DNA from 4 places in the Lysinibacillus sp. FSL K6-3209 genome. Region 3 is predicted to be linked to each of the others. Evidence: a T-box and tRNA genes for the amino acid it is inferred to sense, from the RefSeq annotation. Region 3 holds a T-box; the other regions hold tRNA genes.
The links. The T-box of region 3 lies ahead of alaS (alanine--tRNA ligase). A T-box ahead of a tRNA ligase gene usually reads a tRNA of that ligase, here a tRNA-Ala.
Positions count from the first base shown of each region.

Region 1: it encodes a tRNA-Ala, which carries the amino acid that the T-box ahead of alaS (alanine--tRNA ligase) is inferred to sense. The anticodon was not compared.
Region 2: it encodes a tRNA-Ala, which carries the amino acid that the T-box ahead of alaS (alanine--tRNA ligase) is inferred to sense. The anticodon was not compared.
Region 4: it encodes a tRNA-Ala, which carries the amino acid that the T-box ahead of alaS (alanine--tRNA ligase) is inferred to sense. The anticodon was not compared.

Region 1 is NZ_CP150264.1:273,530-280,359, reverse strand. Features, by position in the region: gene MHH88_RS01515 (MFS transporter) at 1-297, shown strand, start outside; gene MHH88_RS01510 (nitric oxide synthase oxygenase) at 340-1,386, opposite strand; tRNA gene MHH88_RS01505 (tRNA-Glu) at 1,609-1,680, opposite strand; tRNA gene MHH88_RS01500 (tRNA-Asn) at 1,682-1,758, opposite strand; tRNA gene MHH88_RS01495 (tRNA-Ile) at 1,771-1,844, opposite strand; tRNA gene MHH88_RS01490 (tRNA-Gly) at 1,849-1,922, opposite strand; tRNA gene MHH88_RS01485 (tRNA-Phe) at 1,931-2,003, opposite strand; tRNA gene MHH88_RS01480 (tRNA-Ser) at 2,010-2,102, opposite strand; tRNA gene MHH88_RS01475 (tRNA-Ala) at 2,118-2,193, opposite strand; tRNA gene MHH88_RS01470 (tRNA-Pro) at 2,208-2,284, opposite strand; tRNA gene MHH88_RS01465 (tRNA-Arg) at 2,294-2,370, opposite strand; tRNA gene MHH88_RS01460 (tRNA-Leu) at 2,384-2,472, opposite strand; tRNA gene MHH88_RS01455 (tRNA-Gly) at 2,478-2,552, opposite strand; tRNA gene MHH88_RS01450 (tRNA-Leu) at 2,604-2,685, opposite strand; tRNA gene MHH88_RS01445 (tRNA-Lys) at 2,694-2,766, opposite strand; tRNA gene MHH88_RS01440 (tRNA-Gln) at 2,782-2,856, opposite strand; tRNA gene MHH88_RS01435 (tRNA-His) at 2,868-2,943, opposite strand; tRNA gene MHH88_RS01430 (tRNA-Trp) at 2,980-3,053, opposite strand; tRNA gene MHH88_RS01425 (tRNA-Tyr) at 3,068-3,151, opposite strand; tRNA gene MHH88_RS01420 (tRNA-Thr) at 3,158-3,233, opposite strand; tRNA gene MHH88_RS01415 (tRNA-Asp) at 3,243-3,315, opposite strand; tRNA gene MHH88_RS01410 (tRNA-Met) at 3,327-3,401, opposite strand; tRNA gene MHH88_RS01405 (tRNA-Val) at 3,428-3,503, opposite strand; rRNA gene rrf (5S ribosomal RNA) at 3,517-3,632, opposite strand; rRNA gene MHH88_RS01395 (23S ribosomal RNA) at 3,700-6,627, opposite strand.
Region 2 is NZ_CP150264.1:3,514,960-3,521,789, forward strand. Features, by position in the region: gene MHH88_RS17070 (1,4-dihydroxy-2-naphthoate polyprenyltransferase) at 1-87, shown strand, start outside; gene MHH88_RS17075 (dipeptidase) at 260-1,186, opposite strand; gene MHH88_RS17080 (TraR/DksA C4-type zinc finger protein) at 1,242-1,691, opposite strand; gene MHH88_RS17085 (MerR family transcriptional regulator) at 1,765-2,526, opposite strand; gene dpaL (diaminopropionate ammonia-lyase) at 2,672-3,883, opposite strand; tRNA gene MHH88_RS17095 (tRNA-Glu) at 4,053-4,124, opposite strand; tRNA gene MHH88_RS17100 (tRNA-Ser) at 4,127-4,217, opposite strand; tRNA gene MHH88_RS17105 (tRNA-Asn) at 4,231-4,307, opposite strand; tRNA gene MHH88_RS17110 (tRNA-Ile) at 4,312-4,388, opposite strand; tRNA gene MHH88_RS17115 (tRNA-Gly) at 4,391-4,464, opposite strand; tRNA gene MHH88_RS17120 (tRNA-Phe) at 4,470-4,545, opposite strand; tRNA gene MHH88_RS17125 (tRNA-Asp) at 4,574-4,649, opposite strand; tRNA gene MHH88_RS17130 (tRNA-Met) at 4,653-4,727, opposite strand; tRNA gene MHH88_RS17135 (tRNA-Ser) at 4,782-4,874, opposite strand; tRNA gene MHH88_RS17140 (tRNA-Ile) at 4,890-4,966, opposite strand; tRNA gene MHH88_RS17145 (tRNA-Met) at 4,974-5,047, opposite strand; tRNA gene MHH88_RS17150 (tRNA-Ala) at 5,074-5,149, opposite strand; tRNA gene MHH88_RS17155 (tRNA-Pro) at 5,172-5,248, opposite strand; tRNA gene MHH88_RS17160 (tRNA-Arg) at 5,258-5,334, opposite strand; tRNA gene MHH88_RS17165 (tRNA-Leu) at 5,344-5,432, opposite strand; tRNA gene MHH88_RS17170 (tRNA-Gly) at 5,437-5,511, opposite strand; tRNA gene MHH88_RS17175 (tRNA-Leu) at 5,559-5,643, opposite strand; tRNA gene MHH88_RS17180 (tRNA-Lys) at 5,667-5,742, opposite strand; tRNA gene MHH88_RS17185 (tRNA-Thr) at 5,749-5,824, opposite strand; tRNA gene MHH88_RS17190 (tRNA-Val) at 5,828-5,903, opposite strand; rRNA gene rrf (5S ribosomal RNA) at 5,914-6,029, opposite strand; gene MHH88_RS17200 (cysteine desulfurase family protein) at 6,658-6,830, opposite strand, start outside.
Region 3 is NZ_CP150264.1:3,063,808-3,070,637, reverse strand. Features, by position in the region: gene MHH88_RS14985 (hypothetical protein) at 29-217, opposite strand; gene hpaB (4-hydroxyphenylacetate 3-monooxygenase, oxygenase component) at 566-2,002, shown strand; T-box leader at 2,140-2,356, shown strand; gene alaS (alanine--tRNA ligase) at 2,433-5,093, shown strand; gene MHH88_RS14970 (IreB family regulatory phosphoprotein) at 5,183-5,449, shown strand; gene ruvX (Holliday junction resolvase RuvX) at 5,452-5,868, shown strand; gene MHH88_RS14960 (DUF1292 domain-containing protein) at 5,886-6,194, shown strand; gene MHH88_RS14955 (DUF1292 domain-containing protein) at 6,322-6,830, shown strand, end outside.
Region 4 is NZ_CP150264.1:3,525,732-3,532,561, reverse strand. Features, by position in the region: rRNA gene MHH88_RS17330 (16S ribosomal RNA) at 1-703, shown strand, start outside; rRNA gene MHH88_RS17325 (23S ribosomal RNA) at 1,073-4,000, shown strand; rRNA gene rrf (5S ribosomal RNA) at 4,186-4,301, shown strand; tRNA gene MHH88_RS17315 (tRNA-Val) at 4,312-4,387, shown strand; tRNA gene MHH88_RS17310 (tRNA-Thr) at 4,391-4,466, shown strand; tRNA gene MHH88_RS17305 (tRNA-Lys) at 4,473-4,548, shown strand; tRNA gene MHH88_RS17300 (tRNA-Leu) at 4,572-4,656, shown strand; tRNA gene MHH88_RS17295 (tRNA-Gly) at 4,704-4,778, shown strand; tRNA gene MHH88_RS17290 (tRNA-Leu) at 4,783-4,871, shown strand; tRNA gene MHH88_RS17285 (tRNA-Arg) at 4,881-4,957, shown strand; tRNA gene MHH88_RS17280 (tRNA-Pro) at 4,967-5,043, shown strand; tRNA gene MHH88_RS17275 (tRNA-Ala) at 5,066-5,141, shown strand; tRNA gene MHH88_RS17270 (tRNA-Met) at 5,168-5,241, shown strand; tRNA gene MHH88_RS17265 (tRNA-Ile) at 5,249-5,325, shown strand; tRNA gene MHH88_RS17260 (tRNA-Ser) at 5,341-5,433, shown strand; tRNA gene MHH88_RS17255 (tRNA-Met) at 5,488-5,562, shown strand; tRNA gene MHH88_RS17250 (tRNA-Asp) at 5,566-5,641, shown strand; tRNA gene MHH88_RS17245 (tRNA-Phe) at 5,670-5,745, shown strand; tRNA gene MHH88_RS17240 (tRNA-Gly) at 5,751-5,824, shown strand; tRNA gene MHH88_RS17235 (tRNA-Ile) at 5,827-5,903, shown strand; tRNA gene MHH88_RS17230 (tRNA-Asn) at 5,908-5,984, shown strand; tRNA gene MHH88_RS17225 (tRNA-Ser) at 5,998-6,088, shown strand; tRNA gene MHH88_RS17220 (tRNA-Glu) at 6,091-6,162, shown strand; gene nadA (quinolinate synthase NadA) at 6,264-6,830, opposite strand, start outside.

The DNA of each region.
Region 1 (6,830 bases), 1.8 Mb from region 3:
GAATGGACTAGTCTTGCTGTGTTGTGGATGATATTGCTTGGCTTAGCAGGTGGGGCTTCATTTGCACTTGCCATGATGTTCTTTACATTACGTACACGTACGGCTTTTGAGGCGGCAGATTTATCTGGCTTTGCACAATCCTTAGGTTATTTATTAGCCGCAGTCGGTCCAATTTTATTTGGCTATTTACATGATTTATTTGGCGGCTGGAATATCGCTGGGTGGCTATTTGTTGCCGTTACAGCTCTACTCTTCTTCTGTTCATTTAGAGCTTCTAAAAATGAATATATCAATTAATAAGAGGCAGTTCATTTTCTACAATGAGCTGCCTCTTTATCATTAGTATGGGGGTTTTTGGTAAAAATAATTAGGTGTATGATAGACATTTACATACGGCTTATGGAAAATATGTGTCGTTGCAGGCGATAATGGTGGAATCAACCAAGTCCAGTTGCCTGTTAAATCGCGCCCTGCCTTGTGCTCTGCTTCTTCAAATAGCTTAAATTGCTGTGCTGCGGTATGATGATCAACGATACTTACGCCATCTTCTTTAAAGGAATGAAGGACAGCAATATTTAATTCTACTAGCGCACGATCACGCCAAAGAGATGCTTGCTTTGTTGTATCAAGATTAAAAATTTCTGCTATCTTCGGTAACATATCATAACGGTCATGATCAGCTAAATTCCGTGCTCCAATTTCTGTCCCCATATACCAGCCATTAAAGGGGGCTGCCTGAAAGTCAATACCCGCCATTTGAAAGCGCATGCTCGATATAATTGGCACCGCATACCACTTCATTCCTAGTTCTCCTACCCCTGACTGCTCAGGATGACGAATCGCAACCTCTAATACATCTTCACTTGGGATTGGAAACCATTGCGGTTTACGGCCATCTACTTGGATCACGAGTGGTAGCACATCAAATGCTGTTCTTGCTCCTTGCCAACCAAGTGACTCGCACACTTTTGTAAATGGCACCGAATGGGAATCACCAATAATCCCTGCTTCTGTTTCATAACCTGCATAACGTATAAGCTGATGATTCCATATTTTTACTCTATCAGAGGCAAATACCGTTATAGTCGGACGAATCTTACCACCATTTGTTGCATATCGAATATGGTGAAGTAATTTCTCAAAAATAGCATGCTCATCTAAAACCTCACGTGCATCCTCAACATGAAGTGATTGCCAAAATAATCTCCCAATACATTTATTACTATTACGCCATGCTACTCTCGCTCCAAAAGTAAGCTCTTCCGTTGTAGGAGTATATGCGCCCTCTGTGACAACTTGCTGTAATCTATTTGTAAGCCATTGTTCCGACTCATTTTGTTCCAATTGATAAAGTGCTAAAAAACGTTGTATCTCTTGTAAATTCATGTCGTTTTCCTCCATCTATCCCCATATTAGATGAACAGCATACAATTCACCACGAAAAAATCCGTAAGAAAACATACATCTTTTATATATGAAATACTTTGTTCAAATTTAAACGAAAAATTAAAAATTAGATGATTTACGCAATACTGAATGCCTTAGTGATAATAATTAAATACTTAAAAACACAAAAAAGCATGTAGCAACAATATGCTACATGCTTGATGACCCCTACGGGATTCGAACCCGTGTTACCGCCGTGAAAGGGCGGTGTCTTAACCGCTTGACCAAGGGGCCGTGGCTCCGAAGGCAGGACTCGAACCTGCGACAACCTGATTAACAGTCAGGTGCTACTACCAACTGAGCTACTTCGGAATATCTTTATAATGGGCCTAAATGGACTCGAACCATCGACCTCACGCTTATCAGGCGTGCGCTCTAACCAGCTGAGCTATAGGCCCCTCTTGGAGCGGGTGATGAGAATCGAACTCACGACATCAGCTTGGAAGGCTGAGGTTTTACCATTAAACTACACCCGCAAAAAGGATGGGTCAGGACGGAATCGAACCGCCGACACTTAGAGCTTCAATCTAATGCTCTACCAACTGAGCTACTGACCCGGAAAATGGAGGAGGTAGAGGGATTCGAACCCCCGCGCGGTGTTACCCGCCTGTCGGTTTTCAAGACCGATCCCTTCAGCCAGACTTGGGTATACCTCCGGAATGAAACAATTATGGTGGAGCCTAGCGGGATCGAACCGCTGACCTCCTGCGTGCAAGGCAGGCGCTCTCCCAGCTGAGCTAAGGCCCCATTTTTTAAAAAGATGGTCGGAATGACAGGATTCGAACCTACGACCCCTTGGTCCCAAACCAAGTGCTCTACCAAGCTGAGCTACATTCCGTTCATTTATTGGCGCGCCCGGCAGGAGTCGAACCCACAACCTTCTGATCCGTAGTCAGACGCTCTATCCAATTGAGCTACGGGCGCTAAATATTAAAAATGGTGCCGAGGGCCGGAATCGAACCGGCACGGTAGTCACCTACCGCAGGATTTTAAGTCCTGTGCGTCTGCCAGTTCCGCCACCCCGGCACATTTGGAGCGGAAGACGAGGTTCGAACTCGCGACCCCCACCTTGGCAAGGTGGTGTTCTACCACTGAACTACTTCCGCATGTGCATAAGATTATTTATTCTGGCAATTATAAATTTGAAATATAGATGATGCGGGTGAAGGGAGTCGAACCCCCACGCCTTGCGGCGCTAGATCCTAAGTCTAGTGCGTCTGCCAATTCCGCCACACCCGCAAATATGATGAGCCATGAAGGACTCGAACCTTCGACCCTCTGATTAAAAGTCAGATGCTCTACCAACTGAGCTAATGGCTCATATTAAGAAATAAATGGCTGGGGTACTAGGATTCGAACCTAGGCATGACGGAATCAAAATCCGTTGCCTTACCGCTTGGCTATACCCCAATATTTTATTATGGGGCGACTGATGGGAATCGAACCCACGAATGTCGGAACCACAATCCGATGCGTTAACCACTTCGCCACAACCGCCATATGTAATATAACAGTAGTCTAACCTAAAAAATTTGGCAGGGGCAGTAGGAATCGAACCCACACCAAAGGTTTTGGAGACCTCTATTCTACCGTTGAACTATGCCCCTATTGAATAAAGAGCTGGTGGAGGGGGACGGATTCGAACCGCCGAACCCTAAGGAGCGGATTTACAGTCCGCCGCGTTTAGCCACTTCGCTACCCCTCCAAGGGATGGTGCCGGCGATAGGAGTCGAACCCACGACCTACTGATTACAAGTCAGTTGCTCTACCAACTGAGCTACACCGGCAAATAAGGACGGTCCCGACCGGGATCGAACCGGCGATCTCCTGCGTGACAGGCAGGCATGTTAACCGCTACACCACGGGACCTTAATTTTATTTGGTTGCGGAGACAGGATTTGAACCTGTGACCTTCGGGTTATGAGCCCGACGAGCTACCACTGCTCCACCCCGCGATAATAGTAATTTCATAATAAATAAATGGTGGAGGATGACGGGCTCGAACCGCCGACCCTCTGCTTGTAAGGCAGATGCTCTCCCAGCTGAGCTAATCCTCCACATAAAAAATAAGCGAAGCGACGTCCTACTCTCACAGGGGGAAGCCCCCAACTACCATCGGCGCTAAAGAGCTTAACTTCCGTGTTCGATATGGGAACGGGTGTGACCTCTTTGCCATCATCACTTCACTTATTCAGTTGAAAGAACTCGTTCTCTCAAAACTGGATAAACGTTCATTGAATGTTTCAAACTTTTTTGGTTAAGTCCTCGATCGATTAGTATTCGTCAGCTCCATGTGTCACCACACTTCCACCTCGAACCTATCTACCTCATCGTCTTTGAGGGATCTTACTTACTTGCGTAATGGGAAATCTCATCTTGAGGGGGGCTTCATGCTTAGATGCTTTCAGCACTTATCCCGTCCACACATAGCTACCCAGCGATGCCTTTGGCAAGACAACTGGTACACCAGCGGTGTGTCCATCCCGGTCCTCTCGTACTAAGGACAGCTCCTCTCAAATTTCCTACGCCCACGACGGATAGGGACCGAACTGTCTCACGACGTTCTGAACCCAGCTCGCGTACCGCTTTAATGGGCGAACAGCCCAACCCTTGGGACCGACTACAGCCCCAGGATGCGATGAGCCGACATCGAGGTGCCAAACCTCCCCGTCGATGTGGACTCTTGGGGGAGATAAGCCTGTTATCCCCGGGGTAGCTTTTATCCGTTGAGCGATGGCCCTTCCATGCGGAACCACCGGATCACTAAGCCCGTCTTTCGACCCTGCTCGACTTGTAGGTCTCGCAGTCAAGCTCCCTTGTGCCTTTACACTCTACGAATGATTTCCAACCATTCTGAGGGAACCTTTGGGCGCCTCCGTTACCTTTTAGGAGGCGACCGCCCCAGTCAAACTGTCCGCCTGACACTGTCTCCTGCCCCGCTAAGGGGCATGGGTTAGAATTTCAATACAACCAGGGTAGTATCCCACCGACGCCTCCTTCGAAGCTGGCGCTCCGAGATCTCTGGCTCCTACCTATCCTGTACAAGTTGTACCAAAATTCAATATCAGGCTACAGTAAAGCTCCACGGGGTCTTTCCGTCCTGTCGCGGGTAACCTGCATCTTCACAGGTACTATAATTTCACCGAGTCTCTCGTTGAGACAGTGCCCAGATCGTTACGCCTTTCGTGCGGGTCGGAACTTACCCGACAAGGAATTTCGCTACCTTAGGACCGTTATAGTTACGGCCGCCGTTTACTGGGGCTTCAATTCGCAGCTTCGCTTGCGCTAACCACTCCTCTTAACCTTCCAGCACCGGGCAGGCGTCAGCCCCTATACGTCACCTTACGGTTTTGCAGAGACCTGTGTTTTTGCTAAACAGTCGCCTGGGCCTATTCACTGCGGCTCTCATGCGCTTGCACGCTCAAGAGCACCCCTTCTCCCGAAGTTACGGGGTCATTTTGCCGAGTTCCTTAACGAGAGTTCTCTCGCACACCTTAGGATTCTCTCCTCGACTACCTGTGTCGGTTTGCGGTACGGGCACCTCTCACCTCGATAGAGGCTTTTCTTGGCAGTGTGAAATCAGGAACTTCGTCCATACGGACTCGCCATCACAGCTCAACGTTACAGTGTGCGGATTTGCCTACACACACGCCTTACTGCTTGGACGCGCACAACCAACGGCGCGCTTACCCTATCCTACTGCGTCCCCCCATTTCTCAAACGGTGAGGAGGTGGTACAGGAATATCAACCTGTTGTCCATCGCCTACGCCTATCGGCCTCGGCTTAGGTCCCGACTAACCCTGAGCGGACGAGCCTTCCTCAGGAAACCTTAGTCATACGGTGGACGGGATTCTCACCCGTCTTTCGCTACTCATACCGGCATTCTCACTTCTAAGCGCTCCACCAGTCCTTCCGGTCTGACTTCAACGCACTTAGAACGCTCTCCTACCACTGACATCGTAGATGTCAATCCACAGCTTCGGTGAATCGTTTAGCCCCGATACATTTTCGGCGCAGCGTCACTCGACCAGTGAGCTATTACGCACTCTTTAAATGATGGCTGCTTCTAAGCCAACATCCTGGTTGTCTGTGCAACGCCACATCCTTTTCCACTTAACGATTACTTTGGGACCTTAGCTGGTGGTCTGGGCTGTTTCCCTTTTGACTACGGATCTTATCACTCGCAGTCTGACTCCCGTGTATAAATATCTGGCATTCGGAGTTTGTCTGAATTCGGTAAACCGGGATGGCCCCCTAGTCCAAACAGTGCTCTACCTCCAGTATTCTCATCACGAGGCTAGCCCTAAAGCTATTTCGGAGAGAACCAGCTATCTCCAAGTTCGATTGGAATTTCTCCGCTACCCACACCTCATCCCCGCACTTTTCAACGTGCGTGGGTTCGGGCCTCCAGTAAGTGTTACCTCACCTTCACCCTGGACATGGGTAGATCACCTGGTTTCGGGTCTACGACCACGTACTAATTCGCCCTATTCAGACTCGCTTTCGCTGCGGCTCCGCCTTCTAAAGCTTAACCTCGCACGTAATCGTAACTCGCCGGTTCATTCTACAAAAGGCACGCTATCACCCATTAACGGGCTCTAACTACTTGTAGGCACACGGTTTCAGGATCTCTTTCACTCCCCTCCCGGGGTGCTTTTCACCTTTCCCTCACGGTACTGGTTCACTATCGGTCACTAGGTAGTATTTAGCCTTGGGAGATGGTCCTCCCGGATTCCGACGGAATTTCACGTGTTCCGCCGTACTCAGGATCCACTCTGGAGGGAATGAACTTTCGACTACAGGGCTTTTACCTGCTCTGGCGGACCTTTCCAAGTCGCTTCATCTAACTCATTCCTTTGTAACTCCGTATAGAGTGTCCTACAACCCCAAGAGGCAAGCCTCTTGGTTTGGGCTCTTCCCGTTTCGCTCGCCGCTACTCAGGGAATCGATTTTTCTTTCTCTTCCTCCAGGTACTTAGATGTTTCAGTTCCCTGGGTCTGCCTTCAAGACGCTATGTATTCACGTCAAGATACTACGCGATTAAACGTAGTGGGTTCCCCCATTCGGAAATCTCCGGATCAAAGCTCACTTACAGCTCCCCGAAGCATATCGGTGTTAGTGCCGTCCTTCTTCGGCTCCTAGTGCCAAGGCATTCGCCGTGCGCCCTTAATAACTTAACCTGCAGCTTCCGATATACATCGTAATCCAGCGTCAGCTTCATTCGTTCGGTCAGTCACGTACAGAGGTACGCTCCTTCTCTCACTCAATCGCTTCCTTGTCTTACTCGTATCTCGAAACCTTCATTTGTTATTAAGCCTATAAAAAACTTAAAAAAATAAATGTGTTTGTTACAATTTCAATGTCGTTTTATCCAGTTTTCAAA
Region 2 (6,830 bases), 450 kb from region 3:
CCCGCGATGAAATTTACAGCGCAAACAAATACATTCTTCGGTTTCCTATTAGCAATTGGTTTATTAGTAAATTATTTCTTTTATTAATATGGTTAGTTGATTGCAACGGAGGCAGCGACTTCAACGAGCACAACATAAAACGTTAAATGTGGGCGCATCACAGGCAAGTTAGAAAATGGCGACTATCGGTGTGCGTTTGCCTATAGCAGAAATAACTTCGTAGCGATTTTTACTCTGTTGACACGCTAAAGCAGCAACTTTATTTAGTTGCTGCTTTTTTTAAATATTGTTTGAAATTATTATGCGCAATTCCGCGAACTTCTTCATCTGAAAAATGCTCACGTAACATCTCTAATAAATTTTGCGCCTCACCTGCATGTGCAAGACCTTTGATTGTCATATCTATTCCGTCAAAATCAGAACCTACCCCAAGATGCTCTATTCCAACGACACTTGCCAGATGCTTTATATGCTCAATTAAATCATCCATTGTTGCATTGTCGCCAATAAAATGCGGGTAGTAGACTAGATGAATATGCCCCCCATGCTCAACAAGTGCCTTAGCCTGTTGATCTGTTAAATTACGCGGGTGGTCACAAATGGCACGTGCATTGCTATGGCTAGCAATAATATGCTTTGCTAGCGGCAGTACATCCCAAAATCCTTGCTCATTTAAATGGGCAACATCAATGATAATATCCCGCTCATTTAGCATATTAACAACTTCCTTACCAAATGGCTTTAAACCGAGGCTAGCATCTTGCTCAGCACCATAGGCTACAGCATTCTCTTCATTCCATGTAAGACCTACTAACATAACACCTGCATCCAAAATGGCGGAAAGCTTTGTCAAATCCTCGCCAATTGCACTACAGCCTTCTAAACTTAAGATAGCACCAATTTCATGAGGTGCTAACGTATCGAGTTGTGACCATTCCGTAATATGCACCATGCCCTCTGTTTGTAATACTTGTGTATGAAAGGCTTCAATTTGGCGCATAACCTCTAAAAATTGCATACTTTGAGGTATTTCAGGGTCGATAAAAATGGCAAATACTTGTGCTTTTACTTGCCCTAATTGCAGTCTTTCTTTATTAGCATGTAATCGGCTATCATTTCCAAATTTCGGTTCTTCTAATGTCGTTAACTTTAATAAAACATCACAATGTAAATCAATTATTTCCATGTCAATCACCTCATACAGTTATTATACTGTTTAAGGGAAGAAATGCTCTTATTTTTTACATTTTATCTGATGGTGTATCAGACGAACCAAATTCCTCAAGCTCTTCGAAATCATCTGATTTTGGTAAAGAGGATAACACATCTTCTTCTACTGGTCGCAGTAAATCGTCTCTTTGCTCAGCATGCTCTACACATGTCAATGCATGTGGCATAGCCTCTAAACGGCCTAACGGAATTTCTTCGCCACATACAGCGCACTTACCATATGTGCCATCTTCTATTGCTTGCAGCGCATGCTCGATTTCTTCAGCATGGTCACTGCGATGTTCATCAATGGCCATCTCTGTAAGTTGGTCTGTTAAATCACTTGCATTATCAGCTGGATGGTTATCATAATTTGAGAGCTCTGTTGCCTGCGGTCGCTCTGATTCTTCTAGCTGCTTCTCTAGTTCTTGTAATTCCTGCTGTAATTGGTTTTTAAACTTTTCGATCATTTGTTGATTCAAAAAAATCTCCTCCTCATACTTTCATTTTTTCCTAAATATCTATTTCTAAAACATCTGTATGAGAAGGATTCCATTAGTTTTGTGTGTATTCTCTAATTACATCATGGAGAAATTGAGTAGCACCTTCTGACACATGTTGATCGTAATATGCAGTAAAACGTTCATCTGCTATATACATTTGTGCTAAACCAGCATGTGCTTCCTTTGTATATTGCGACCACGAAAAGCTCAGCCAACGCTTATGCAGTTCTGCCACTTCCATGGCGACATCATTTTTCACGTCGCCTATAGCCATTGCCTCTTTTAATCGTTCAAATAGTTGCTGTTCGAGTTGCTGCATTGCCTTATATTGTTCCTCTGATAAATTCTTAAACTTCGCATTCGATGCATCGACCTTTTCATCGCCATAGTTTGCACGAATTTCTTTACCGTATTGTTTTTCATTTTCCTCAATCAGCATTTCTTTAAAGCCTTCAAATTTCTCTTCGTTCGTCATTGGTTGTTCCTCCTCAATCGATTGAATGGTTTGTTCCACTGTTTTTAATAATTGATCTAGCTGTTTTTTTCGTTGTAATAAAGCATCACGATGTGTTTTTAATGCTGATATATGTTGAAATTCAGGTGCATGAATAATGTTGTAAATGGTTTCAAGCTTCATATCTAACGCTTTATAAAACAAAATTTGCTGAAGAATATCGACTTCTTGTTGCCCATAAAAGCGATACCCTGCTTCATTTGTTCTTGCCGGCTTTAGTAAATCAATTTCATCATAATACCGCAACGTTCTCGTACTTACCCCTGACAATTTAGCAAGCTGTAAAATGGTATACTCCATTGCTTTCACCTCCATATTTATACTGTAAACCTTTCCGCAGCGTTAAGGTCAAGGGTTAAAACAATATAAAATACATAATCGCTGAATTATCAAAACCATAACATAAAAAAGAACATCTCAGAAAATTCCAAGATGCTCACCTTTCCTATTTAGCATACTTCCCATGCCACACTATATTTCTGTAGTTTTCTACGTCTGTGTCTCCCTCTGTACTAACAAACAATATCTTTGACTTTGGATTGAGCTGTAAAGCTACCTTTAAATCATAGTAATCCTCATTTGTCATTAATTCATAAAAACATCCAAATGGCGCTGCTCCTGATTCTCCTGCAACAATACGATTATCCGCGCCAAGTGGATTTCCCAAGACGCGCATACCCGTTGCAGCTACCTTCTCACTACAACTAATACTTACCTTTGTATATGCTTTTAAAATATCCCAAGCGATAGGGTTAGGCTCCCCACATGCTAAGCCAGCCATAATGGTTTGCATTTCTCCACCGACAGTAACAAACTGTCCTGTTCCTCGGTTAAAACTCTCATAAAAGCAATTAGCTGCATCTGGTTCAATTAAAACAAATGTTAGTTGCTGACCATAATATTGTTGTAAAAAAGCGACTATAGCTCCTGCAAATGAACCTACACCTGCCTGTAAAAATACATGGGTCGGTGCTTCTTGCAAATGGTCAACAATCTCTTTTGCCAATGTTGTATAGCCTTGCATAATCCATAATGGAATCTCTTCGTAACCTTCCCACATTGTATCCTGTATCACTATCCAGCCATTATCCTTTGCAAGCTGTGAGGTATACCTTACCGTTTCATCATAATTCATTGAAGTGATTTCTGCATATGCGCCTTCATTTTTAATATTTTGCAAGCGCTCTTCCGCACTACCAGCAGGCATATAAATTCGCGCCTTACAGCCAAGTTCCCTTGCTGCCCAAGCAACCCCGCGCCCATGATTGCCATCTGTCGTTGAAATAAAGGTACAGTCGCCTAATTTTTCTTTCACTTCAGGTAGTTTTAATTGTTCAAAAGACAATTCATCAATATTTTGATCTAGCAATTTCGCAATATATTTGCCAATCGCATAAATACCACCTAACACCTTAAACGCATTTAAGCCAAAGCGATAGGACTCATCTTTAACAAAAATCTTACTAACCCCAAGATGCAGTGCTAAAGCATCTAAATCATGTATAGGTGTTTTTTCAAAATTTTCATATGTATGATGGAATCTTTCCACACAATTAACCTGTTCTACTGTAAATTTTTGTAGTATATCTTTACCTTGTTCTAAATTCTCTTGTAAATGATATTGTCGATTATACACCCATCTTAAGTTTTCGCTCATTCGTATGATCCCCCTCTATTATTGCTTATACCTATATTACCTAATAATACTAGTAAAGAGAATCATCATTGGATTTATAAATAGACAGTCGGAAACGATGCTCTCTCAAATTTTTAATCTAGCAAAAAAAACGCAGTAAATGTGAAATCACATTTACTGCGTTTTAGTATGACCCCTACGGGATTCGAACCCGTGTTACCGCCGTGAAAGGGCGGTGTCTTAACCACTTGACCAAGGGGCCAATGGCGGAGAAGGAGGGATTTGAACCCTCGCGCCGGTTACCCGACCTACACCCTTAGCAGGGGCGCCTCTTCAGCCTCTTGAGTACTTCCCCATAAATAAAAAAATGGCTCCGAAGGCAGGACTCGAACCTGCGACAACCTGATTAACAGTCAGGTGCTACTACCAACTGAGCTACTTCGGAATAATGGTGGGCCTAAATGGACTCGAACCATCGACCTCACGCTTATCAGGCGTGCGCTCTAACCAGCTGAGCTATAGGCCCATTGGAGCGGGTGATGGGAATCGAACCCACGACATCAGCTTGGAAGGCTGAGGTTTTACCATTAAACTACACCCGCGTATATGGTGGGTCAGGACGGAATCGAACCGCCGACACTTAGAGCTTCAATCTAATGCTCTACCAACTGAGCTACTGACCCATATACTTTGACTGAACCTATTTTAAAATGGCGGTCCCGACCGGGATCGAACCGGCGATCTCCTGCGTGACAGGCAGGCATGTTAACCGCTACACCACGGGACCATTTGGTTGCGGGGGCTGGATTTGAACCAACGACCTTCGGGTTATGAGCCCGACGAGCTACCACTGCTCCACCCCGCGATAATATGTTTATTCACTTCGAGTTTTTTGTACACCATTTACTAAAATTAAAACTGGAGGAGGTAGAGGGATTCGAACCCCCGCGCGGTGTTACCCGCCTGTCGGTTTTCAAGACCGATCCCTTCAGCCAGACTTGGGTATACCTCCGTACTATTATATAAATGGTGGACCTTGCAGGACTCGAACCTGCGACCGGACGGTTATGAGCCGTCTGCTCTAACCAACTGAGCTAAAGGTCCTTTAAGATGGCGGCAGAGGGGATCGAACCCCCGACCTTACGGGTATGAACCGTACGCTCTAGCCAGCTGAGCTACGCCGCCAGGATCTTTATACTGGTTATAAATTATGGTGGAGCCTAGCGGGATCGAACCGCTGACCTCCTGCGTGCAAGGCAGGCGCTCTCCCAGCTGAGCTAAGGCCCCATAAGTTACAAGTTTTTGAAAATGGTCGGGAAGACAGGATTCGAACCTGCGACCCCTTGGTCCCAAACCAAGTGCTCTACCAAGCTGAGCTACTTCCCGTTCATTTATTGGCGCGCCCGGCAGGAGTCGAACCCACAACCTTCTGATCCGTAGTCAGACGCTCTATCCAATTGAGCTACGGGCGCTTGATAAAATGGTGCCGAGGGCCGGAATCGAACCGGCACGGTAGTCACCTACCGCAGGATTTTAAGTCCTGTGCGTCTGCCAGTTCCGCCACCCCGGCACATTGGAGCGGAAGACGAGGTTCGAACTCGCGACCCCCACCTTGGCAAGGTGGTGTTCTACCACTGAACTACTTCCGCATGTGCATAAGATTATTTATCCTGGCAATTATCAAATTCAAATAAAATGGTGCGGGTGAAGGGAGTCGAACCCCCACGCCTTGCGGCGCTAGATCCTAAGTCTAGTGCGTCTGCCAATTCCGCCACACCCGCATCTTATTGTTGGCAATTAAAAATGGTGAGCCATGAAGGACTCGAACCTTCGACCCTCTGATTAAAAGTCAGATGCTCTACCAACTGAGCTAATGGCTCAAAAAATGGTGCCGGCTATAGGAATCGAACCCACGACCTACTGATTACAAGTCAGTTGCTCTACCTGCTGAGCTAAACCGGCATATGGTGGAGGATGACGGGCTCGAACCGCCGACCCTCTGCTTGTAAGGCAGATGCTCTCCCAGCTGAGCTAATCCTCCTGGGTATTATGCCTAGCGACGTCCTACTCTCACAGGGGGAAGCCCCCAACTACCATCGGCGCTAAAGAGCTTAACTTCCGTGTTCGGTATGGGAACGGGTGTGACCTCTTTGCCATCATCACTAGACTATGTTTCGACTTTCAATCCAAAGTATTACTGCATTAGCTTCATGTGTTCGGTCAGTTACATACTAGAGTACGCTTCTTCCTTCTCTCAACCACTTTTGCGAATAGCTTTTATCTCGAAACTTTTATGTATTTCGTTTTGAAGTTATTTACCTGTCCTTCAAGACAAGAATTATTGTATAACGTTTATCTAGAGAATGCAACACTTTTTTATAAAAAAAAGAAATTATTACTTTTTGAAGATATTTTTGCTATGTGAGAGAATTTATCGCTCTACTAACCATTATAGCAATTGTTTTTCCAAAAGAAAACATTTTATTTACACAAATAAATAAAATAGTTAGATTGTCGACAAAAGGACGTATATTTTTTAACAAACACTACTACTGTTTCTTTAATGGTCGTGCTAGTTTACATCCCTATCGTAAAGGTAGTTATTACTTCTTTTCAACATTAAGTTTTAGATGTTACCGCTTTTGAGTTATCACTTAAAGCTCATGCTTATACTAGTAACGTCAAGAAGCAATTTATCAGAACCGAGAAGCCTTTAATTTCCACAGGAAGTAATAATTATAAGTTAAAATTAAAGGCTTTGTTCAATACAGTTCTAACGTATATCCTACTTTATTTTAGAATTTTACAATATTAGACAACACAAAGGTTAATTGATCAATTTCTTCAAATGTTGTTGTTGGTCCAAATGATATTCTAAAAAACTGTCGTGCTTCCTCCACTGTATAACCCATTGATATAATTGCTTTTGTGCCAGATTCACTGTGTATATCACAAGCACTACCAGTTG
Region 3 (6,830 bases):
TGTAGTAGATTTTATTTAAATGGTGAGATTAATGTAAGCCGATTAAGTGATGTTTTACCACTTCATATGCTTGGCAAACATTTTCATATTGATCTTGTTCTTTTGCAATCATACCGGAAGCAATAGAGAACAATAAATTTTCTTCATTATGGTCTTCCATTTGGTTCATTAAAGCTGCTTCCATTTGAGCTACATAGGAAATAATTTGTGTATTCATTTTTATTTTCTCCTTTTGGACAAATGATGTTTTTCTTTTCTTGATGACTATATCTTACTCCAGTTAGTCAAAAGAAATCTAGAAAGTTGTACTAATGAAATGAGGTATTTTGATGAATGTGACACAAAAATGAACTTGTTTGAAAAGCGCTTTTTGAAACCGTTTTTATCTAAAATCACTGATAATTCAAGCTTTATCGTCAATTTTTCTGTGTATTATTAAACTAGTACAGTTATCTATAAAATAGCATTTGATATAGTACAGATAAGTAGTTATGGAACGAAAAAACGTAAAAGTTCATATACTACATGGAATGAAAACATAGGTAACTTTTTTAGGGGTGAATGTATGCCAGCAATAACAGGCCAGCAGTATATTAAGCGCATTGATGCATTGCAAACGTATATCTCAATAGATGGCGAAGTCGTTACGGGAAAGGTTTCAGAACATCCAGCATTTAAAGGCGTAATGCAAAGTCAAGCAAAGCTTTTTGATTTGCAGCATGATGAGGCGTTACATGATAGCTTGACCTATGTATCACCAAAGAGTAATGAGCGGGTAGGTATGTCTTTTCTACAAGTGACAAAGGTTGAAGATTTAGTAACAAGACGTCAAGCTGCGCGTGAGTGGGCTTTATCTAATCATGGCTTAATGGGAAGAAGTCCTGATTATATGAACACTACTTTAATGGCATTAGCGTCTGCCGCTGAATTTTTAAAAGATAAGCCAAATTGTTTTCCAGATCATTTACTAAATTTCTATGAGTATGCACGTGAGAATGATTTGACGATGACACATACGTTTATTGAGCCGCAAGTAAACCGTCAAAGATATCATTACGAAGATGAAGAGGTCATCATTGCCGCTAAAATTGTAGGGAAAACGAGTCAAGGACTGGTGATTAAAGGAGCAAGATTACTTGCCACACAAGGTGGCATTACAGACGAACTGCTTGTTTTATCAACAAATGGCTTCGATAAGGAAAAAGGGTTTGGTTTTTCCATACCAAGTGATACGAAAGGATTGAAATTTTTATGTAGACAGTCATTTGTCGGAGGGGAATCAACGTTTGATCATCCTTTAAGCGCGCGCTTTGAGGAAATGGATGCGATTGTTGTCTTTGATGATGTCGTTGTACCGTGGGAGCGCGTTTTTTATTATGAAAATAATGAGGTTGCCAATAACTTCATGAATGTGAGCGGCTTCCAAGCGTATACGTTACATCAAGTATTGTCCCGACAAATTGCTAAAACGGAATTTGTTTTAGGTGTTGTCCAATCAATTGTTAATACAATCAATATTGGCGAATATCAACATGTACAGCAAAAAGTAGTGGAAATCATTGTAACATTAGAAACGATGAAAGCTTTATTGCTCAAATCCGAAATAGAAGCTAAAAGAGATGACTTTGGTTATATAAGACCTCATCATCCAACATTACAAGTAGCCATTCAAATTTTTCCTAAGGTCTATCCAACCTTTACAGAAATCATTCAATTATTAGGTGCAAGTGGCTTAATGTCTATTCCGAGTGAAAAAGCATTTGGCGCAGATGATGGGGATTTGGAGCATTATTTACAGTCCTTTCGAGATGGTGGAGAGGAACGTGTCAAAAAATTCCGTTTAGCTTGGGATTTAACGATGAGTAGCTTTGGCACGAGACAAACGCTATATGAGCGATATTTCTTTGGAGACCCAGTACGTTTATCGAGCTTACTGTACCAATCGTATAATCGGGAGCCATTTATACAAAGAGTAGAAAATTTCTTGAAAAATAAAGATTAAGTGCGAATAGGCATGTTTGACTTTGATTATTAGGTATATTAGCCATTTTTTAGCGGATTGTAATCATTGCTTTTCAATATAGAAATGCAATGATTGACAGAAGACCATAATTTTTTTATAATGTGCGTTAGAAAATAGAAAAAACGATGATGGAACAAGTACGTATTTGTGCGTGTAGAAGAAAGGGATTTCTAGGCTGAAAAAATCCTCACGTTAACAAGTACCGAAAGCTACTCCAGAGTGCAGCTAATCCCTGCCGTTCACTTACGTTACAAGTGCTAAAGAGGTAAGTATACACAATACTTACAACTAGGGTGGTACCGCGAGACAATATACAAAGTCCTCGTCCCTTTTTTGGGATGAGGGCTTTTTTATGCGTATAAGCGGCTTCATATCGTAATTTTACACTATTAGAGGAGGAACTTTTCACATGAAAGCAGTAGAAATTCGCCGTATGTATTTAGAATTCTTTAAAGAAAAAGGACATCACCATGAACCATCAGCACCTCTTGTGCCAATTAATGACCCTTCATTACTTTGGATTAACTCAGGTGTAGCAACATTAAAACCTTATTTTGATGGTCGTATTATTCCAGATAATCCGCGTATTACGAATGCACAAAAATCGATTCGTACAAACGATATTGAAAATGTAGGGAAGACAGCACGTCACCATACATTCTTTGAAATGTTAGGTAACTTTTCTATCGGTGACTACTTCAAAAAAGAGGCGATTCATTACGCGTGGGAGTTTTTAACAGATAAAAAGTGGATGGGCTTTGATCCTGAACTTTTATCCATTACAATACATCCAGAAGACCAAGAAGCATATGACGTATGGCATAACGAAATTGGCATTCCAGAAGAACGTTTAATTCGATTAGAAGGGAACTTCTGGGATATTGGAGAAGGCCCATCTGGTCCAAACTCTGAAATTTTCTACGATCGTGGAGAAGAATATGGGGCAGATGAAAATGATCCAGAAATGTATCCTGGTGGAGAAAACGAACGCTATTTAGAAGTTTGGAACTTAGTGTTCTCTCAATTTAACCACAATCCAGATGGTACTTATACACCATTACCAAAGCAAAATATTGATACGGGGATGGGACTAGAACGTATTGTATCTGTTGTACAAAATGTTCCAACTAACTTTGATACGGATTTATTTATGCCAATCATTGAAAAAATCGAACAATTTGCCAATCGAAAATACAAGCGTCCTGGTGAAGTAGCGTTAAGTGAAATCTTCGGTTCAGAAGAAGATATTAATACACCATTCAAAGTTATTGCTGACCATATTCGTACTGTGGCATTTGCTATCGGTGATGGCGCACTGCCTTCAAATGAAGGTCGTGGTTATGTATTGCGTCGTTTACTACGTCGTGCAGTACGTTACGCTAAACAAATTGGTATCGAAAAACCATTTATGTTTGAATTAGTACCAACAGTTGGAGAAATTATGGTGGATTTCTACCCAGAAGTTACGGAGAAATGCGAATTTATCCAACGTGTGATTAAAAACGAGGAAATTCGTTTCCATGAAACATTAGATGGCGGTCTTACTATCTTTAACGAGGTTGTAGAAGCACAAAAAGCAGCGGGTCATGATTATATTCCTGGAGCAGATGCATTCCGTCTTTACGACACATACGGCTTCCCAATTGAGTTAACAGAAGAATATGCGGAAGAAGTAGGCATGAAAGTGGATCATGAAGGATTCGAAGTGGCAATGAATGAACAACGTGAACGTGCGCGTGCAGCTCGTCAAGATGTAGATTCAATGCAAGTACAAAATGAAGTGCTAGCAAACTTAACCGTTGCAAGTGAATTCGTTGGCTATGATACATTATCAGTAGAAACAGAAGTTGCAGCAATGATTGTCAATGGACAAGTGACGAAGGTCGCTTCAGAAGGTCAAGAAGCATTAGTAGTCTTAGCAAAAACACCGTTCTACGCTGAAATGGGTGGACAAATTGCTGATAGCGGTGTAATTTCCAATGACGGCTTTACAGCAATCGTTAAGGATGTTCAAAAAGCTCCAAACGGACAACCATTACACACAGTTCTTGTTGAATCAGGTGAAATGCATGTTGAAGATGCAGTAAAAGCGGTAGTTAATCGCAGTGAACGTAATCTCATCATTAAAAACCATACAGCAACGCACATTATGCAACGTGCGTTAAAAGACGTATTAGGTGACCATGTTAACCAAGCGGGTTCTTATGTTGGCCCTGATCGATTACGCTTTGACTTCTCTCACTTCGGTCAAGTAACTAAAGAAGAGTTACAACAAATTGAACGTATTGTAAATGAAAAAGTGTGGGAAGATATTGAAGTCGTGATTGAAGAAAAGGCGATTGATGAAGCGAGAGCAATGGGAGCAATGGCATTATTCGGCGAAAAATACGGTGATATCGTGCGCGTCGTTTCCATTGGCGATTATTCAATCGAACTTTGTGGTGGTATCCATGTAAAACGTTCTTCTGAAATTGGCTTCTTTAAAATTGTATCAGAAGGTGGTATTGGCGCAGGAACGCGTCGTATCGAGGCTGTGACTGGAAAAGTGGCATATGAGGCGATCAAAGAAGAAGAGGCGCTATTAAATGATGCAGCAGCATTATTAAAAGCAAATCCGAAAGATATTGTGATAAAAGTCCATGCGCTACAAGCAGACTACAAAGAATTACAACGTGAAAATGAAGGATTATCACAAAAAATTGCCAATGCACAAGCAGGTGCTATTGTAGATGCAGCCCAAACATTTGGTGATGTGACAGTACTTTCAACGAAAGTTGAAGCGAAAGACAATAACCAACTGCGTCAAATGATGGATGACCTAAAAGGTAAAATGACAAAAGCTGTTGTGGTCTTAGGTGCTGTTGATGGCGATAAAGTGATGTTATGCGCAGGTGTAACAAAAGATTTAGTTGGTGGCAATTACCATGCAGGAAATATTGTGAAAATGGTGGCAGAAGCTTGTGGCGGTAAAGGCGGCGGTCGTCCAGATATGGCGATGGCAGGTGCTAAAGATGCTTCAAAACTTGATGAAGCGCTACTTTCTGTGTATGATTACGTTAAATCCATTTAATTAATACGTCAAATCGGTTATAATAAAGAGAAATCGGAGATGAGCTATTCTTTGCACATCTCCTTATTTCTGAAAGCGAGGTGCTGGTCATGAGTTCATTTGATCAAACGATGAAATTTAATTTTCCAGAAGAATCAATGGAACAGGAAGTCAAGCAGGTAATGTTGAAAGTACATTCTTCATTAGAGGAAAAGGGATATAATCCTATCAATCAGATTGTCGGTTACTTACTTTCTGGTGATCCGGCGTATATTCCTCGCCATCAGGATGCTCGTAATTTAATTCGCAAGCTAGAGCGTGACGAAATTCTAGAAGAGCTTGTTAAATTTTATATTAAAAAGAATAACGAGGGCTAGAAATGAGAATTATGGGATTAGACGTTGGGTCGAAAACAGTCGGTGTTGCCATAAGTGATGCACTTGGCTGGACGGCTCAAGGTATTGAAACCGTAAAAATTGATGAAGCAAATGGCGAATTCGGCATCGACCGTATTGCTGAGCTAGTGAAGGAATATACTATCACTGAATTTGTTGTAGGATTCCCGAAAAACATGAATAATACGGTAGGACCACGTGGTGAAGCTTCTGAAAACTATAAAAAGTTATTAGAAGAGACATTTTCACTGCCGGTTAAACTTTGGGATGAGCGTTTAACGACGATGGCAGCCGAGCGCATGCTAATCGAAGCGGACGTAAGTCGCAAAAAACGCAAGCAGGTCATTGATAAAATGGCTGCTGTGATGATTTTACAAGGCTATTTAGATAGCAAAAACTAATTAATGAGGTGGCAAACATGGCGCACGAGCATAACCATGAAGAAGAATTACACGTACAACACATTACAGTGATTGACGAAAACGGAAACGAGCAACTTTGCGAAGTGATTCACGTACACGAGTCTCCTGAATTCGGTAAATCTTACGTATTTTACTCTATGGTAGGAGCAGAAGAAGATGAAGACGGCTCTGTAGAAATCTTCGTATCATCATTTGTACCTTCTGAAAACGGTGAAGATGGCGAATTAACACCGATTGAAACAGAAGCAGAGTGGGACATGGTAGAAGACGTTTTAAACGCTTTAGAGGACGAAGACGAAGAATAATTGTTTTCCATTTAAAGTGTAAAGAACAAGGATGGCAAAAGCGGTCCTTGTTCTTTTTTTACGCCAATCAACTTGGACGTAGATGGGCAAAAACAAAAAATCAGCTCTTTTGTAAGGAGGAAGTTAAATGAACGAGGAAACACAAGAATTTATTATTATCGGTGAAAATGGTCAAGAGCAAACATGCCGAGTTGTATTTACATTTGATGCTGAGGAAAAATCATATGTATTGTTCTCACTGATTGATGAAAAGGGGCATGAAATCCCTGGTGATATTTCAGCCATGACATTTGATTATGATGATAACAGCGGGGATATGACGAATTTGCAACCTGTTGAAACTGAAGCCGAATGGGAAATGATTAATGAAGTTGTATTAACACTACTAGATGAATTTCAGGAGGAACCACAGCTTATAACGGTGACCAATGAAGATGGCACAGATCAGGTGTGCGAGGTTATTCATACATTTGCTTCTGAACAATTTGGTAAATCATACGTACTTTATGTTGCTGTTTCAGACGAGCCAATGGAGGAGCGTGATATTTTCGCCGCTCAATATGTACCTGGACCAGATGGAACGATTGAGGATTTACTACCAATTGAAACAGATGCAGAATGGGAATTCGTGGAAGA
Region 4 (6,830 bases), 460 kb from region 3:
TTCCGCCCCTTAGTGCTGCAGCTAACGCATTAAGCACTCCGCCTGGGGAGTACGGTCGCAAGACTGAAACTCAAAGGAATTGACGGGGGCCCGCACAAGCGGTGGAGCATGTGGTTTAATTCGAAGCAACGCGAAGAACCTTACCAGGTCTTGACATCCCGTTGACCACTGTAGAGATATGGTTTTCCCTTCGGGGACAACGGTGACAGGTGGTGCATGGTTGTCGTCAGCTCGTGTCGTGAGATGTTGGGTTAAGTCCCGCAACGAGCGCAACCCTTGATCTTAGTTGCCATCATTTAGTTGGGCACTCTAAGGTGACTGCCGGTGACAAACCGGAGGAAGGTGGGGATGACGTCAAATCATCATGCCCCTTATGACCTGGGCTACACACGTGCTACAATGGACGATACAAACGGTTGCCAACTCGCGAGAGGGAGCTAATCCGATAAAGTCGTTCTCAGTTCGGATTGTAGGCTGCAACTCGCCTACATGAAGCCGGAATCGCTAGTAATCGCGGATCAGCATGCCGCGGTGAATACGTTCCCGGGCCTTGTACACACCGCCCGTCACACCACGAGAGTTTGTAACACCCGAAGTCGGTGAGGTAACCTTTTGGAGCCAGCCGCCGAAGGTGGGATAGATGATTGGGGTGAAGTCGTAACAAGGTAGCCGTATCGGAAGGTGCGGCTGGATCACCTCCTTTCTAAGGATATTTTCGGAATACAAACCTTGGGTTTGTAAGATTACGTTTTGCGTTCAGTTTTGAAGGTTCATCATTACGATGAAATACTTCAAAACTGTGCTCCTGTCGCTACGCTTTCGTCGCAAATTTGCGAAGAAGTAGAAACAGGTAGTGAATTTGTTCTTTGAAAACTGGATAAAACGACATTGAAATTGTAACAAACACATTTATTTTTTAAATTAAGTTTTTAGGCTTAATAACTAATAATAGGGTTTCAAGACACAAGCAGTTCTAGGAAGCGAACGAGTGAATGAAGGAGCGTACTTACGTACGTGACTGATTGAACGAGAGAAGCTGACAACGAAATGCGCAGTGGATTGGAAGCCGATAGGTTAAGTTATTAAGGGCGCACGGCGAATGCCTTGGCACTAGGAGCCGAAGAAGGACGGCACTAACACCGATATGCTTCGGGGAGCTGTAAGTGAGCTTTGATCCGGAGATTTCCGAATGGGGGAACCCACTACGTTTAATCGCGTAGTATCTTGACGTGAATACATAGCGTCTTGAAGGCAGACCCAGGGAACTGAAACATCTAAGTACCTGGAGGAAGAGAAAGAAAAATCGATTCCCTGAGTAGCGGCGAGCGAAACGGGAAGAGCCCAAACCAAGAGGCTTGCCTCTTGGGGTTGTAGGACACTCTATACGGAGTTACAAAGGAATGAGTTAGATGAAGCGACTTGGAAAGGTCCGCCAGAGCAGGTAAAAGCCCTGTAGTCGAAAGTTTATTCCCTCCAGAGTGGATCCTGAGTACGGCGGAACACGTGAAATTCCGTCGGAATCCGGGAGGACCATCTCCCAAGGCTAAATACTACCTAGTGACCGATAGTGAACCAGTACCGTGAGGGAAAGGTGAAAAGCACCCCGGGAGGGGAGTGAAAGAGATCCTGAAACCGTGTGCCTACAAGTAGTTAGAGCCCGTTAATGGGTGATAGCGTGCCTTTTGTAGAATGAACCGGCGAGTTACGATTACGTGCGAGGTTAAGCTTTAGAAGGCGGAGCCGCAGCGAAAGCGAGTCTGAATAGGGCGAATTAGTACGTGGTCGTAGACCCGAAACCAGGTGATCTACCCATGTCCAGGGTGAAGGTGAGGTAACACTTACTGGAGGCCCGAACCCACGCACGTTGAAAAGTGCGGGGATGAGGTGTGGGTAGCGGAGAAATTCCAATCGAACTTGGAGATAGCTGGTTCTCTCCGAAATAGCTTTAGGGCTAGCCTCGTGATGAGAATACTGGAGGTAGAGCACTGTTTGGACTAGGGGGCCATCCCGGTTTACCGAATTCAGACAAACTCCGAATGCCAGATATTTATACACGGGAGTCAGACTGCGAGTGATAAGATCCGTAGTCAAAAGGGAAACAGCCCAGACCACCAGCTAAGGTCCCAAAGTAATCGTTAAGTGGAAAAGGATGTGGCGTTGCACAGACAACCAGGATGTTGGCTTAGAAGCAGCCATCATTTAAAGAGTGCGTAATAGCTCACTGGTCGAGTGACGCTGCGCCGAAAATGTATCGGGGCTAAACGATTCACCGAAGCTGTGGATTGACATCTACGATGTCAGTGGTAGGAGAGCGTTCTAAGTGCGTTGAAGTCAGACCGGAAGGACTGGTGGAGCGCTTAGAAGTGAGAATGCCGGTATGAGTAGCGAAAGACGGGTGAGAATCCCGTCCACCGTATGACTAAGGTTTCCTGAGGAAGGCTCGTCCGCTCAGGGTTAGTCGGGACCTAAGCCGAGGCCGATAGGCGTAGGCGATGGACAACAGGTTGATATTCCTGTACCACCTCCTCACCGTTTGAGAAATGGGGGGACGCAGTAGGATAGGGTAAGCGCGCCGTTGGTTGTGCGCGTCCAAGCAGTAAGGCGTGTGTGTAGGCAAATCCGCACACTGTAACGTTGAGCTGTGATGGCGAGTCCGTATGGACGAAGTTCCTGATTTCACACTGCCAAGAAAAGCCTCTATCGAGGTGAGAGGTGCCCGTACCGCAAACCGACACAGGTAGTCGAGGAGAGAATCCTAAGGTGTGCGAGAGAACTCTCGTTAAGGAACTCGGCAAAATGACCCCGTAACTTCGGGAGAAGGGGTGCTCTTGAGCGTGCAAGCGCATGAGAGCCGCAGTGAATAGGCCCAGGCGACTGTTTAGCAAAAACACAGGTCTCTGCAAAACCGTAAGGTGACGTATAGGGGCTGACGCCTGCCCGGTGCTGGAAGGTTAAGAGGAGTGGTTAGCGCAAGCGAAGCTGCGAATTGAAGCCCCAGTAAACGGCGGCCGTAACTATAACGGTCCTAAGGTAGCGAAATTCCTTGTCGGGTAAGTTCCGACCCGCACGAAAGGCGTAACGATCTGGGCACTGTCTCAACGAGAGACTCGGTGAAATTATAGTACCTGTGAAGATGCAGGTTACCCGCGACAGGACGGAAAGACCCCGTGGAGCTTTACTGTAGCCTGATATTGAATTTTGGTACAACTTGTACAGGATAGGTAGGAGCCAGAGATCTCGGAGCGCCAGCTTCGAAGGAGGCGTCGGTGGGATACTACCCTGGTTGTATTGAAATTCTAACCCATGCCCCTTAGCGGGGCAGGAGACAGTGTCAGGCGGACAGTTTGACTGGGGCGGTCGCCTCCTAAAAGGTAACGGAGGCGCCCAAAGGTTCCCTCAGAATGGTTGGAAATCATTCGTAGAGTGTAAAGGCACAAGGGAGCTTGACTGCGAGACCTACAAGTCGAGCAGGGTCGAAAGACGGGCTTAGTGATCCGGTGGTTCCGCATGGAAGGGCCATCGCTCAACGGATAAAAGCTACCCCGGGGATAACAGGCTTATCTCCCCCAAGAGTCCACATCGACGGGGAGGTTTGGCACCTCGATGTCGGCTCATCGCATCCTGGGGCTGTAGTCGGTCCCAAGGGTTGGGCTGTTCGCCCATTAAAGCGGTACGCGAGCTGGGTTCAGAACGTCGTGAGACAGTTCGGTCCCTATCCGTCGTGGGCGTAGGAAATTTGAGAGGAGCTGTCCTTAGTACGAGAGGACCGGGATGGACACACCGCTGGTGTACCAGTTGTCTTGCCAAAGGCATCGCTGGGTAGCTATGTGTGGACGGGATAAGTGCTGAAAGCATCTAAGCATGAAGCCCCCCTCAAGATGAGATTTCCCATTACGCAAGTAAGTAAGATCCCTCAAAGACGATGAGGTAGATAGGTTCGAGGTGGAAGTGTGGTGACACATGGAGCTGACGAATACTAATCGATCGAGGACTTAACCAAAAAGTTTGAAACATTCAATGAACCGTTTATCCAGTTTTGAAAGAACAACCTTTCATAAAAGGGTTTCAAGATACGAGTAGTTCGCGGAAGCAATTGAGAGAAGGAAGGAGCGTACATCTGTACGTGACTGACTGAACGAATGAAGCTGACAAAGAAATACGATGTATATTGAAAGCCGTAAATAGTCTAGTGATGATGGCAAAGAGGTCACACCCGTTCCCATACCGAACACGGAAGTTAAGCTCTTTAGCGCCGATGGTAGTTGGGGGCTTCCCCCTGTGAGAGTAGGACGTCGCTAGGCATAATACCCAGGAGGATTAGCTCAGCTGGGAGAGCATCTGCCTTACAAGCAGAGGGTCGGCGGTTCGAGCCCGTCATCCTCCACCATATGCCGGTTTAGCTCAGCAGGTAGAGCAACTGACTTGTAATCAGTAGGTCGTGGGTTCGATTCCTATAGCCGGCACCATTTTTTGAGCCATTAGCTCAGTTGGTAGAGCATCTGACTTTTAATCAGAGGGTCGAAGGTTCGAGTCCTTCATGGCTCACCATTTTTAATTGCCAACAATAAGATGCGGGTGTGGCGGAATTGGCAGACGCACTAGACTTAGGATCTAGCGCCGCAAGGCGTGGGGGTTCGACTCCCTTCACCCGCACCATTTTATTTGAATTTGATAATTGCCAGGATAAATAATCTTATGCACATGCGGAAGTAGTTCAGTGGTAGAACACCACCTTGCCAAGGTGGGGGTCGCGAGTTCGAACCTCGTCTTCCGCTCCAATGTGCCGGGGTGGCGGAACTGGCAGACGCACAGGACTTAAAATCCTGCGGTAGGTGACTACCGTGCCGGTTCGATTCCGGCCCTCGGCACCATTTTATCAAGCGCCCGTAGCTCAATTGGATAGAGCGTCTGACTACGGATCAGAAGGTTGTGGGTTCGACTCCTGCCGGGCGCGCCAATAAATGAACGGGAAGTAGCTCAGCTTGGTAGAGCACTTGGTTTGGGACCAAGGGGTCGCAGGTTCGAATCCTGTCTTCCCGACCATTTTCAAAAAATTGTAACTTATGGGGCCTTAGCTCAGCTGGGAGAGCGCCTGCCTTGCACGCAGGAGGTCAGCGGTTCGATCCCGCTAGGCTCCACCATAATTTATAACCAGTATAAAGATCCTGGCGGCGTAGCTCAGCTGGCTAGAGCGTACGGTTCATACCCGTAAGGTCGGGGGTTCGATCCCCTCTGCCGCCATCTTAAAGGACCTTTAGCTCAGTTGGTTAGAGCAGACGGCTCATAACCGTCCGGTCGCAGGTTCGAGTCCTGCAAGGTCCACCATTTATATAATAGTACGGAGGTATACCCAAGTCTGGCTGAAGGGATCGGTCTTGAAAACCGACAGGCGGGTAACACCGCGCGGGGGTTCGAATCCCTCTACCTCCTCCAGTTTTAATTTTAGTAAATGGTGTACAAAAAACTCGAAGTGAATAAACATATTATCGCGGGGTGGAGCAGTGGTAGCTCGTCGGGCTCATAACCCGAAGGTCGTTGGTTCAAATCCAGCCCCCGCAACCAAATGGTCCCGTGGTGTAGCGGTTAACATGCCTGCCTGTCACGCAGGAGATCGCCGGTTCGATCCCGGTCGGGACCGCCATTTTAAAATAGGTTCAGTCAAAGTATATGGGTCAGTAGCTCAGTTGGTAGAGCATTAGATTGAAGCTCTAAGTGTCGGCGGTTCGATTCCGTCCTGACCCACCATATACGCGGGTGTAGTTTAATGGTAAAACCTCAGCCTTCCAAGCTGATGTCGTGAGTTCGATTCTCATCACCCGCTCCAATGGGCCTATAGCTCAGCTGGTTAGAGCGCACGCCTGATAAGCGTGAGGTCGATGGTTCGAGTCCATTTAGGCCCACCATTATTCCGAAGTAGCTCAGTTGGTAGTAGCACCTGACTGTTAATCAGGTTGTCGCAGGTTCGAGTCCTGCCTTCGGAGCCATTTTTTTATTTATGGGGAAGTACTCAAGAGGCTGAAGAGGCGCCCCTGCTAAGGGTGTAGGTCGGGTAACCGGCGCGAGGGTTCAAATCCCTCCTTCTCCGCCATTGGCCCCTTGGTCAAGCGGTTAAGACACCGCCCTTTCACGGCGGTAACACGGGTTCGAATCCCGTAGGGGTCATACTAAAACACAGTCGCTATGAGCAATCATAGCGACTGTGTTTTTTTTGTCTAGATCATTTTAAAAATCGTCTACCATTAAATCGGTAGACGATTTTTTGCTTAACTACGTGATAGCATTCTTTCAAGAGAGCTACGAGCTTCTTCAGCCGTTGACGCATCCACTTGAATGCGATTATGTGGCTTGCCTTGGTCAATACTTTCAAGTGACCAAAGTAAATGTGGAAGGTCGATTCGATTCATTGTAAGACAAGGGCAGAAGTTTTCGTTTAAAGAGATTATATGTTTATCAGGATGTTGTTGAATAATGCGGTTTACTAGATTCATTTCTGTTCCGATTGCCCACGCCGAGCCGCTTGGGGCGTTATTAATCGTATCGAGAATATATTTTGTAGAGCCTGCATCATCTGCAGCAGCTACCACTTCACGGCTACATTCAGGATGAACAATAATGCGCATATTTGGATATGTTTGACGAACCTTAGCAGTATGTTGTACTGTAAAACCTTCATGCACCGAACAGTGTCCTTTCCACAATATGACTTTGATTTTTTCTGGTGATTGGTCTGTTTCAAGTGTATTTGTATGAGGATTCCAAACCGCCATACTTTCTAGTGGAACACCTAAGTCAAATGCAGTGTTTCTACCCAAATGCTGATCTGGTAAAAA